DNA from 2 places in the Deinococcus deserti VCD115 genome. Region 1 is predicted to be linked to the other one. Evidence: riboswitches for the same ligand, from Rfam matches in the RefSeq annotation. Region 1 holds a riboswitch; the other holds the start of a gene.
What was found. Region 1 has a riboswitch for cyclic di-GMP ahead of DEIDE_RS14380 (right-handed parallel beta-helix repeat-containing protein). Riboswitches for the same ligand answer to the same signal wherever they lie in the genome.

Region 1 (5,278 bases):
GTTTATGGGCCTCGCGCTCTCCCGGCTGCCACTGGCAGAAGCCACATCGATCGTCTTTATTGCGCCGTTGCTGGTGGCCCTGCTCTCAGGCCCCCTGCTGGGCGAACGTCTGTCTACAGGACGCTGGCTGGCCGTTATCGGCGGCTTTCTCGGGGTGCTGCTGATCATTCGGCCGGGTGGTCAACTGGACGTCCTGGGAGTACTGTTCGCGTTGCTGGCCGCGCTGTGCAACGCGGCCTATCAGCTGCTCTCGCGTGTCCTCAACACGGAAAAAACCGTGAATCTGCTGTATCACTCTGCCCTGGCGGGGGCCGTCGTGTTCACCATGATCGTGCCGTTTACCTTTGGCGGCCCACCTCCGAGTTTATTCACGGCGCTGCTGCTGCTGAGCCTGGGCGTCAGCGGTGGGCTTGGACACTACCTGTTCACGCTGGCCTTCCGTGACGCGCCGGCCTCACAGCTTGCTCCCCTGACATACATGCAACTCCTCTGGGCCGGTGTCATTGGCCTCATGGTGTTCGGGCAGCTGCCAGACGCCGTCAGTCTGATCGGCATGCTGATCATCGCCGTGTCGGGCATCAGCGTTGCCATTCGCAGGCCGGGTCCGGTCCTGGCAGACAATTCCTAATCCGCTGTCCAGTGCTTTCTGTCGAATAGGTCAGCACGTGAAGTCCATGGTTCTGTTCTGATTCATGTGGAATTGGTTCGTTTAGCCAGAGTGTGTTCACGCAGGGTGAGGAAGGCGATTCGTCAATCTGAACTGGACAGTGGACTAGTCCGCTGTCCAGCTCTCTTTGAACAATAATCTGCTTTACCCTTGTGGGACGTAGCGTGACCGGAGCAGGCGTTTCCTGATGTCACGCAGGACTACCTGTGACAGGCCCGAATTACCAGTACGGCGCACTGAGCACTCAGAGCTACGTCCCAAAGTCCTCCTGAGGCCTTGGAAAGGGAGTCGCTGGTCGGGCGGGGCTGAAGCGGCGCAGGACGGGCACGGTCCCGAGCAAAGCAACCGTCGTTCCCCACCTGGGGAACGACGGTTGCTGATCAGCCAGCGCTTACTGGCAGGAGATGGAGACGCCGGTACCGGTGTTGCCGTCGCAGATGTTGTTGCTTCCGGCAAGGATCACAGCGGAGCTCACCGACGAAAAGGTATTGCTGGTGAAGGTGTTGTTGTTATTGCCACTGTTGGCCGCGTAGATCCCCGTGTTCATGCCGCTGAAGGTATTGCCGCTGAAGGTCGTTCCCGACACGTACAGGTCGAACATCACCCCCGCCGAACCCGAGCCACTGAAGGTGTTGCCGGTGAACCGGTTGCCGGTGGCGTTGCGGTTGAAGATCACGCTGTGCCGCGCGCTGCCCTGGAAGGTGTTGTTCGACACCGTATTGTTGGTGCCCATCAGGCGCAGCGACACGTACGAGTTGGTGATCCTGTTGCCGCTGATGGCAATATTCTGCGGCACCGGACCGCCCCCGTGGGCCTGAAGACGGATGGCGTCCTCATACCCGTGAGGCGGCTGCTGCCCGCCGGAACTCGCTCCGAAGGTGCCGTAGGTGGTGTTGTTCGTCACCCGTCCGCCGATCACGCTGCTGAGCTGCAACGCGGTCGAACCGTGTGAATCCACCCCGGAGAAGCCACGCACAGTGTTGTTCTCGATGATGCCGTTGCTGACCTGATTCACGCCTTTTTCGGGCAGCGGCATGATCTTGATGCCGTCGCGGGCAAAGCCGTCGACCGTGTTGCCGCGGAAGGTTACGTTGGAGGTGCCTTCGGTTTTCATGCCGGTGTTGCCGAACCCGGTGGACACGTTGCCTTCGATCAGGTAGTCGCTGCCCAGCTGGCCCAGCAGCCCGATCCCCGCCGTCAGCGTGGTCGCGCCGTGGCCGGTCACGCGGTTGCCCAGCCATTTCTGGTGGGTCGAAGACATGCCCACCACGCCGTGGTACTTCACCTGCGAGACCGTGTTGTTGCTGACGGTCGTGCGGGTGGCGTTCTCCACTCCCACACCACAGCCGCCCAGCGCGCTGATGGTGTTGCCGTCCACGACGGCGTCTGCTCCACCACTGACGCGGATGCCGTCAATCCAGCCGGTCCCTTCGCCGGCACCGATGACGGTGAAGCCACGGACGGTGGTGGCCGACGTATTGACCAGGTGCACCAGGGCCGTACCGGAGAAGCCGCTTCTGGCCTTGAGGGTGGCGCCCTGACCGGTGACGGTGATGTTGCTGGTGCCGTTGAACGTCACGGCCTTGCTGATCAGGTAGGTGCCGGCCGGAAACACCAGGGACTTGCCGCTGGCCGCTGCTTTCTGAAGGGCGGCGGTGTCGTCGGTGGCGCCGTCGCCTTTGGCCCCGAAGGTCCTCACATCGACGCCGCTCGCGGTGCTGGGAGCAGGAGCTGGCGTTGGCTCTGGGGTGGGCGTTGGAGCTGGGGCGACGGTGGTGGTGACAGGGGCCAGGGTGAGGTAGTCGATGTAGGCGTTGCGGTCGCCGGTTGCGCCACCCAGGTCGTTGATGAACACGGCGCTCAGCACGTCACCGGCTTTTATGTTCAGGTTGCCCAGGGCGACGGCAGCGTAGGACAGCGGCGTGACCTCGACCCGTTTGATTTCGGCGCCGTTGACTCGGAGGCTCAGCATCACGTTGCCCTGGAAGGCGGTCTGCCGGGCCTGCAGGGTGGCCGTGAAGGTGCCCGAGGCTGGAACCGCGAAGGTGGCGGCGTGGTTGTTGCCGAGCAGGACGACCGTCTGCTGTCCGTCTGCCTGTGCGTCGTACTGGGTCCGTCCACCAGCCGCGACGCCCGGCTGCACTCTGGTGGTCAGGGCTTCCGCGGACACTGTGATGTCGGACGCGGGGCTTTGATTCATTGCGGGGGTTGGTGTCGTAGATCCACAGGCTGCGAGGAGCAGGGTGGCGTTCAGGATGGTCAGATGAAGCGGTTTTTTGATTGAAATATGCATAGTGTCTCCCTGCTTTCGGTAGCTCGGCCGACCTCAGGGGTCCCGGGAGCTTTGCGTCCCCGCCTCGCGACGGGTTTGCCTTTTTCGGTGTAGGAAGGACCCTGATCGGGTTCATCGCCTCATGCACATTAAGTTCTGGTAAATGACACTGATCTTACAGAGCTCTGGTTTTATTTAGGTTCTCACGAATTCTAATTTATTTAAAACGTTATTCTCATTGAAATTCAGGCACTCAAATGCGGTGTATAACATCACGCCTCTTTTGTTAGGCAGAGGGATAGCTACCGCTGACAGCAATCGCCAAGGCAAGCAGCCGCCTCCATTGGAACAGGCAAACTTCCTGTCTGGACGTGCGTCTATATCGACCAGACGGGCTTGAGCCAGGTGAAAGAGGTGTCGCCCGTCCCGGTAAGCGTGTCCGTTGCCTTCATCTGGGCCTGCATAACAGGCCGGGTGGTAGCTCCCAGCAGCTTGTGAAGCGTATAAACACGGATACCACACGGTTTCCGTGTCCCGACTTTGACTGGATCATCCGCAAGATCTGCTGCTCTACTCGCCGCCCTTGTCTTGGCAGGCATCACATGCCTTCAGGCCGAGTTTTGACAGAAAGTCAGTTATTTAACGCGAAGCTTCATGAGTTTAAGAGGCATGTGCAGAAAGGCTGCACTACCCTTCTTCGCGGCCAGCTGGCTTCCACAAGAGATCAGGCTCAGCCTCAACATCCCCTGCACGAGTGGCTTTCAGCTGCTTGCACGTCTCAAAGCCAACCCCCAGACTCTGCCAGATTCTGGTGATCCTCTCCACTCCGAATGCCCGGTTGAACATGCACGCCGCCTTCAGCCTGCATACCCACTCTTCCCTCGTTACGTTGACTATTAATCTGCTTCGCCATTGTGGGACATAGCGTGACCGGCTCAAATGATTCCACGTCAGTCCGCACAGAGACATTGTCATTAAGTGGACTCTCCGACAGAAAGCACTGCACGGCGGATCAGGGCTTTTCTTCCCTGCGTAGCCGGGTGCGCCGTAATGTGGCCTTGCCATTGATGGAGTGCCAGTACAGGCCGTCTTCGTTGTCCAGCGTAGAGTCATACCCGATGCGCCGCGAAGTAGATGCTGTAGCCGCCTGCAGGTGCGTGATCACACTGGCTTTGCGCTGCTGGAAATGCCGTGTGGAGAGAGAGACGCTCATGGCGGCGATCACCTCTCCATTGGGATCACGAATAGGAGCAGCAATACTACACAGACCCATGGCCCGCTCCTCAATGGATATCGCGTAGCCCCGCTCGCGGGTGTGCTTCAGGTCGGACAGCAACTCGTCGTGACTGGTAATGGTGTTCGGGGTGTATTGCCACTGATGCCCGCTGTCATACAGCTGCTGAATTTCACTGATGGGTTGGTGGGCCAGGATAATTTTCCCGAGGGCGGTCGCGTGTGGGGGCAGGATGCCGCCGATGGGGGTGTTCACCAGTGGGGCGTTTCCTTCAACCTTGTCAATGCAGATCGCCTGCCCACCGTCAAATGCTGCGAGATGCACCGACTCACCGAGTGCCTCGGCAAGGTGCGTCATCTCTTCGCGCGCAATACGCCGCCAGGGGGTGTGCGACATCAACACAGTATTCAGGGCCATGACCTGGAAGCCCAGGCGGTAACGGCCTGTGACGAACCGGTGTAGCAGGCCAATACGTGTCATGGCCGTAAGCAGCGCATGCACGCTGCTCTTCGACATGCCCAGACGTTGGGCGGCCTGCGTAACCCCGATCTCGGGATTGTCCACCGTGAACAGTTCCAGCAGCCGGCCTATGTTTTCGACGGACTGAACGCTGCGCGATTCGTGCTTCATAGGGGTTCCCCCTCTATACAGCAAAAGGTGCGCTGCGGTGTACCGTCCGCCGCGATGCGATCAGTTCGTCCTGGCCGCCTGCCGCGCGGCAAGCGCGTTCATCCGCACCGAAGCGTTGGCGGCTCCGAAGCCCGTATACCCGTCACGCTGCACCACTTCAAAGAAAAACCGGTCTTCGAAGGTGTTGGTGTAGACCTGCCGGAAGGTTCCGCTGGAGTCCTGGTCATACAGCAGGTTCAGGCGCCGCAGGGTAACAAGTTCCTCGCCGGGCAGCAGGAAGCGGGCGTCAAGGTCATCGTAGTAGTTCTCGGGGATGTCGAGCAGTTCGCCGGCCTTCTCGTCCACGGCCACCACCGCCTGCTGAAGGTCGGCGGTGGTAAAAGCGATGTGATGAACACCGGCACCTGACAGGGCATTGACGAACCGGCCAGTACCGGTGCGGCGGCTTTCCGAGACGTTGACCGGAAACGCCACC
Region 2 (5,278 bases), 110 kb from region 1:
ACCACAACGCGGCAGGTGGTCAAGTGCAGCCGCCTCATCGCGAAGCGGCAGAGTGAAACTCATGGTGAAGGTCGGCTGGCAGACCTTGGGAAGGGTGCTCAGCCGCTCTCAGCGTTAGAAATCTCCGCCCAGAGCAAACAAAAGTGCCCCGAGGAAGCTATCAGGCCTGCGTGTGGCGTTGGGCGAAACAACACGGTTGCCTGACCTGGCCCTGGCTGTAGTACGCTCGCCAATGGAACAAGAAGCCAGTGAGCCGACCCGCCGAAAACACGGCGCAAAGCTCCTCCACGGCGTGTCCTGCTCATGGTCAGCGGCGAAGTGGGACGCGGGCGACCGGAGCGTCCGTGCGAACGGTCGCCAATTGATGAAACAGGCGGATTTCCATAGGGTCAGCCGCCAGGAGTGCCTTCTGGTACCGCCGGTCAAATGTGCTCACGCGTTCGAAAATCTCATCGACCGTACCGCACTGCGCAGCCAGGACACTCGCGGCTTTTTCCCCAAGGCCGCGTACACCGGGGATATTGTCGCTGCTGTCTCCACAAAGGGATTTAAACAGCGGGATGCGCTCCGGCGACACCCCAAAGCGTGCCTGTACGTCAGCGACCGTAATGACCGTCCGAGAGCGCGGCTCGTAGACCTGCACGGTCTCGGTGACCGCAGAGAACAGGTCCCGGTCACTGGTAACAATCACGGCCCGTCCGGGTGCACGCCTGGCAAGAGTGCCCATCACATCATCCGCTTCATGGTTAGGAGCCAGCGCTGGAATCGCTCCGGCTGCGCCCATCAGTTCAGCGGCCTGTGTCAGCAGGTGCGTGAGATCCGCTGGCTTGGGTGTCCGGTGCCCTTTGTAGCTTTCGTACAGGCTCTGTCTGAAATTCCGGGTGTCATCGAGCGCAGCGATGACATGTTCAGCCTGAAAGCGGTGCTGCAATGACCACACCACTTCGCACAGGACCTGCGGCACGGCGTGCGCCTGGCCTCCTGCCCTGCCGTAATACGCCCGGCAGATTGCGTTGCTGCTGTCGATCAACAGGGCAGTCAAGAAACGCCTGAAGGTCGCACGGCCACAGGTATCACCCGGATGAAATGAGCCGGCCCGCCTGAAGCGTCTGTGCTCTGTGTATACGGGTTGTCTGTGGGGCCATCCACGTCGGCGCCTCGCAGGGTGAATTCAACACGTTTGATGCGGCGGATCACCGCGTCATCATGCAGGTTCGGCGTGCTGGACCGCAAGACACGGGGTGATCAACGCCCTATTACCCTGTCTGGTCAGCGGGTGCACTGGGGAGCGCGGGCAAACACGCGTGTCAGTACGGCCTGAGCGCTGGCGAAGAAATCTTCATCCTGATGGACGACGTCAGTGACGGTGAGGCTGCATCTGGAAACTGCGTCATTGCGTTTGACATCAGTCAGGGACACCTCGCGTTCGGCCAGAATCAAGTGTGCCGTTATGCGTGTGTTCTGCTGACTGAGGGACTCGGCTTGGACCAGAATGTTCAGGTAACTGCTGCAGACAGCAGCTGGGCTCACTTTGGCCTGCTGAAGCAGTTGCCGGATATGGCCTTCCAGCGCACGCAGGTTCAGCGGCCGGCCACTTTCATTGATGGTGGTGCCGTGCAGGCAGCTTCCTTGCGGCCAACCGGAAGTTGTAGGCTGTGCCGCCGAGACTCCCAGGCCAAGCAGGGCGGTGGCAGTCAACAGCACTTTCATGTCTCCAGCTTACCCGTCGCGCACAACAAAGCGCACCTGTTTGATTTTCATTTGGTGGGGGGCTTGTAGACAAATGGGGACTTCATGAAGGCAGAGCGAAGCTCTGAGAGGCGCCATCAAACGAGCTGACGACTAAATGGCGTCTACAACATCATTGAGCAGACTGATCATAAAGGATCGATTATGTTTATGAATTCTTTAAGCCCTTAAATGTGGGAATTCTGAGGCAAGTCGTAGTGTAAGGACTTTGTTATTTGTTTGGGCTTAATCTGCAGGCGGTGATGAACCCAGGTGTGGGTTCCTCCCTGAAACCGAAAAAGGCAAATCCGCCGCGAGACGGAGACGCAAAGCTACCGGGACCCACGAGGTCGGCCGAGTTACCGAAGACAAGGGAGTTCTCATGCGCAATGCATTTCGTAATCTGACCGCTGTAACCGTTCTGGGCCTGCTGCTCGCTTCGTGCTCGAGCGCCCCAGAGGCCCCCGTGGTTGAAAGTCCTGTTCAGACCCCTGTGGCTCGCATCCCGAGCGTTCCGGTAGCTCAAGCTCCAACCCCAGCTGACTCTGTGCAGATTGCTGGCAGCTGGCGAGACGACTTCAACACTCTCGACACCACCCGCTGGGCCCTGTCGAACAGCGGCTGGAAACCCTTCTGGGCCAAAGACGGCCTGAACGGCACCTGGAACCCCGCGAACGTCACCGTCAGCGGCGGCTACCTTGTCATGAAGCTCGATGTCACCCCTGGTCTGGTCGCCAGCGCTGCCGAACTCGCCACCCACGCCAAATACGGCTATGGACGGTATGAAGCCCGACTGCGTGCCGCCAGCAGCAGCGCCAACCCTGCCGTGCGTGGCCATGGTGTGAGCGGCAACATCACCGCCTTTTTCAACTTCGTCAATGATTCGCAGACCGAAATCGACCACGAAATCGAAGGGCAAAACCGCACCACCGACTGGATCGGCACCTGGCAGACCACCAACCGTCATGACTACGGCACCGGCGGTACCGGCACCGACCTGTCGCAGGACTTCCACACGTACCGCTGGGACTGGGCGCCCACCAAGGTGGACTTCTATATCGACGGCGTGCTCAAACGCACGATCACCAGCGTGGTGCCGGCGACCGAAGCGCACCTGATGTTCAACCTGTGGCCGACAAACTCCACACTGTGGGGGGGCAAAAGCACAGCAGGCACCCAGTACATGCTCGTCGATTACGTCAGCTTCACCCCAAGCCACTAAGCGCCTGACACCAGCGGCTCAAATCGGGCCCTAAGGCTGAGCTTGCTGCCGACCCATGACGCAGAAAGACAGGAAGAAGCAGTCAGCGGATTGAGAAGTGTAGCGCACGACTGTGATCAGCCTGCAGATGGTACGGGCAAAAAACAGCCACAAGTAGACCGCCGGCTGACTTCCTGGAGCGACAGCCGTTGAACGCGTGTGGGATAAATCAGGTGAATGGGGCATGGCCCCGTTTTGACTCCAGACTTCAACAGCAGAAAATAATCCCCTCTCGACTTGGTCGTGGAGGTGAACGGACGGCATCTGCTATGCAGCAGCGCTTTTACTGACCTATACGATGATTTACAGCGATGACAGCCTAGAAACGCTCCTCATAGAAATACCTCGGGCCTGACGACCAGTCAAAAATGGGCGTAGACCTGCCCTCCTGGATGAGGGCAGGTCTTCAACAGTTTCCATCACCGCAAGAGCCAACGTGGTTCGCGTGTGATGCGCCCCCCGCGGCCGCGCCGGTCTGCACCGCCACCTCAGCAGGAGCGGTGAACTGATTCACTGATTCACGGTATACGTCCCATGCTGACGGAGTTTGTACAGGAACGTCAGAACCATCAGGCTTAAGACTAAGGCCACTCCCTTGGTGAGCACACCGGTCAGGCCGAGCAGGACAATGAGCAGTACCGCACTAAGAACGGTAATCTTGCGGCGGTGGTTGCGAATCCAGGTGGGCATGCAAATTCCTGAAGAGGTGAGGTAGCGGATAGCAGGTACGCTACAACTTGATACGGCAGGCAGCAGCGGAAAGTCTCCCTCTTGACCTGGCTCGTCCTCCTACGGACTCCTATTTTCTTTGCCTCAAGGGTTTCGACTGGAGAATCAGGGGCGCTATCACTTACGCTCAGATCAGTAAATCGGCCATAGTCGTGACCTGGAAAAGTGGTTAGGCGGGCTGTGGCCATATCTGACCGTCAGACAGACGCACCGGTGAGTCGATCAGCGAGAGCTGCCGTATCAAAGGAGCCACAACGCAACCTCCGGTTTCTTCTCCCTACGAGAATGTCCAGGCTTTTACGAAGCCGCCGGATACGGCGTGCATATCTTGGCTCCTTGGGCAGCGTTTACTGGGAAAGAGGAATGCTCCCTGGGCACAGGCGACCCTTTTTCTCTCCAGGAACACCAGGGGCGAGGTTCAACCCGGTTGCCTGCCTTAGCTGATCAAGAGTCACCTCAAAACGGGCATATGCGCTGCCGGTAAGCTCCTTCTGTGGAACGCCCGCACCCACATTGGGCATCACCCACGCCCGGTAGCCACGGGATGTAAGCCACACCTTGTAAAACTGCCTTGGAATGGCCACCCGGCCCTCCTCTTTGAGTGTGCCGCCTTCTCCAATGGTTCCGGTCACCACGCTGAGCTGCCGCTGGTTGAGGGCGCACTGGCGTGTGGCACTTTCCAGCCCAGCCCAGGCATTGCGGTTGAACTGTGCCTGCTGAGGCGCAATGTTGCTCAGCAGAAAGGAGGCGGCCATGGCTTCCTCGGAATGCTTGAAATCGGCGGCGGGGGCAAGGTGCCCGCGGTCATAGCCGCTGCGCCGGTAGTCCTGAACCTGGGCCTGGGCTGCTTCTGGCAGGCGGTCATCCTCGCGGAACTGATCGTCTTCCCGGGTCGCCTCTCCAGTTAACTTCTGAGCGCTCAGGACTTCAAGGACCGCTCTAGGAATTCGCGCCTTGGGGTCGTACAGAATACTGATCTCGTCACAGAGTGCGATATATCGCTGGTCAGCTGGAAGGACCATGCGGTTGTCACACGCGGCCTGCGACGATCCCTGATTTTCCGGTGTCTGAGAAGGTGGAGCAGTCTGGGTGGTGGAGGACTGTGGGTCGGACTGCTCCTGGGGCAGGTCGCAGCCCGAGAGCAGGACAGTGAACAGCACGGCGGTGAAGCAGAGGTGTTTCACATGGCCTCCTGAGATGAGCGTGCCCAGATCATAACGGGCCAAAATGACACGTCGTCAGGAATCACCATGACCACACCTTACGAAAGTCAAGGAATCGACCTGCTCTTTGACAAGATAATTTTCAGTGCAACTGGCTCAGTTGTGACAACAAAACAGCAGGTGGTTGCCTGCGAGAGAATGGCCGGATCCTCAGGAGATTTCTTTCAGTTCTTATCGGGATGGCTGTTTTCTGATGGCCAGGGCCTTCTCACCTTGGTGCGGGCGGGGCCCAAGGCGGTACTCTTGGCTGTATCAGGGTTCTAAAGCGGTCTGTTTTGACCGGCGGTTGTACCTACCTTCCAGAGACGGAGATATCGACTTCCTGATGCCAACTTCC

Region 2: another riboswitch for cyclic di-GMP. It lies ahead of DEIDE_RS13535 (family 16 glycosylhydrolase); the one in region 1 lies ahead of DEIDE_RS14380 (right-handed parallel beta-helix repeat-containing protein).

The regions. Positions count from the first base shown of each region.
Region 1 covers NC_012527.1:237,156-242,433, forward strand. The annotation lists gene DEIDE_RS14375 (DMT family transporter) at 1-628, shown strand, start outside; gene DEIDE_RS14380 (right-handed parallel beta-helix repeat-containing protein) at 1,059-2,960, opposite strand; cyclic di-GMP riboswitch class I at 2,975-3,050, opposite strand; gene DEIDE_RS14385 (IclR family transcriptional regulator) at 3,952-4,803, opposite strand; gene DEIDE_RS14390 (bifunctional sugar phosphate isomerase/epimerase/4-hydroxyphenylpyruvate dioxygenase family protein) at 4,864-5,278, opposite strand, start outside.
Region 2 covers NC_012527.1:23,562-28,839, reverse strand. The annotation lists gene DEIDE_RS13550 (M42 family metallopeptidase) at 1-23, opposite strand, end outside; gene DEIDE_RS13545 (5'-3' exonuclease) at 308-1,042, opposite strand; gene DEIDE_RS13540 (hypothetical protein) at 1,270-1,710, opposite strand; cyclic di-GMP riboswitch class I at 2,020-2,095, shown strand; gene DEIDE_RS13535 (family 16 glycosylhydrolase) at 2,276-2,950, shown strand; gene DEIDE_RS19125 (hypothetical protein) at 3,500-3,679, opposite strand; gene DEIDE_RS18115 (DNA/RNA non-specific endonuclease) at 4,066-4,902, opposite strand; gene DEIDE_RS13520 (hypothetical protein) at 4,969-5,205, shown strand.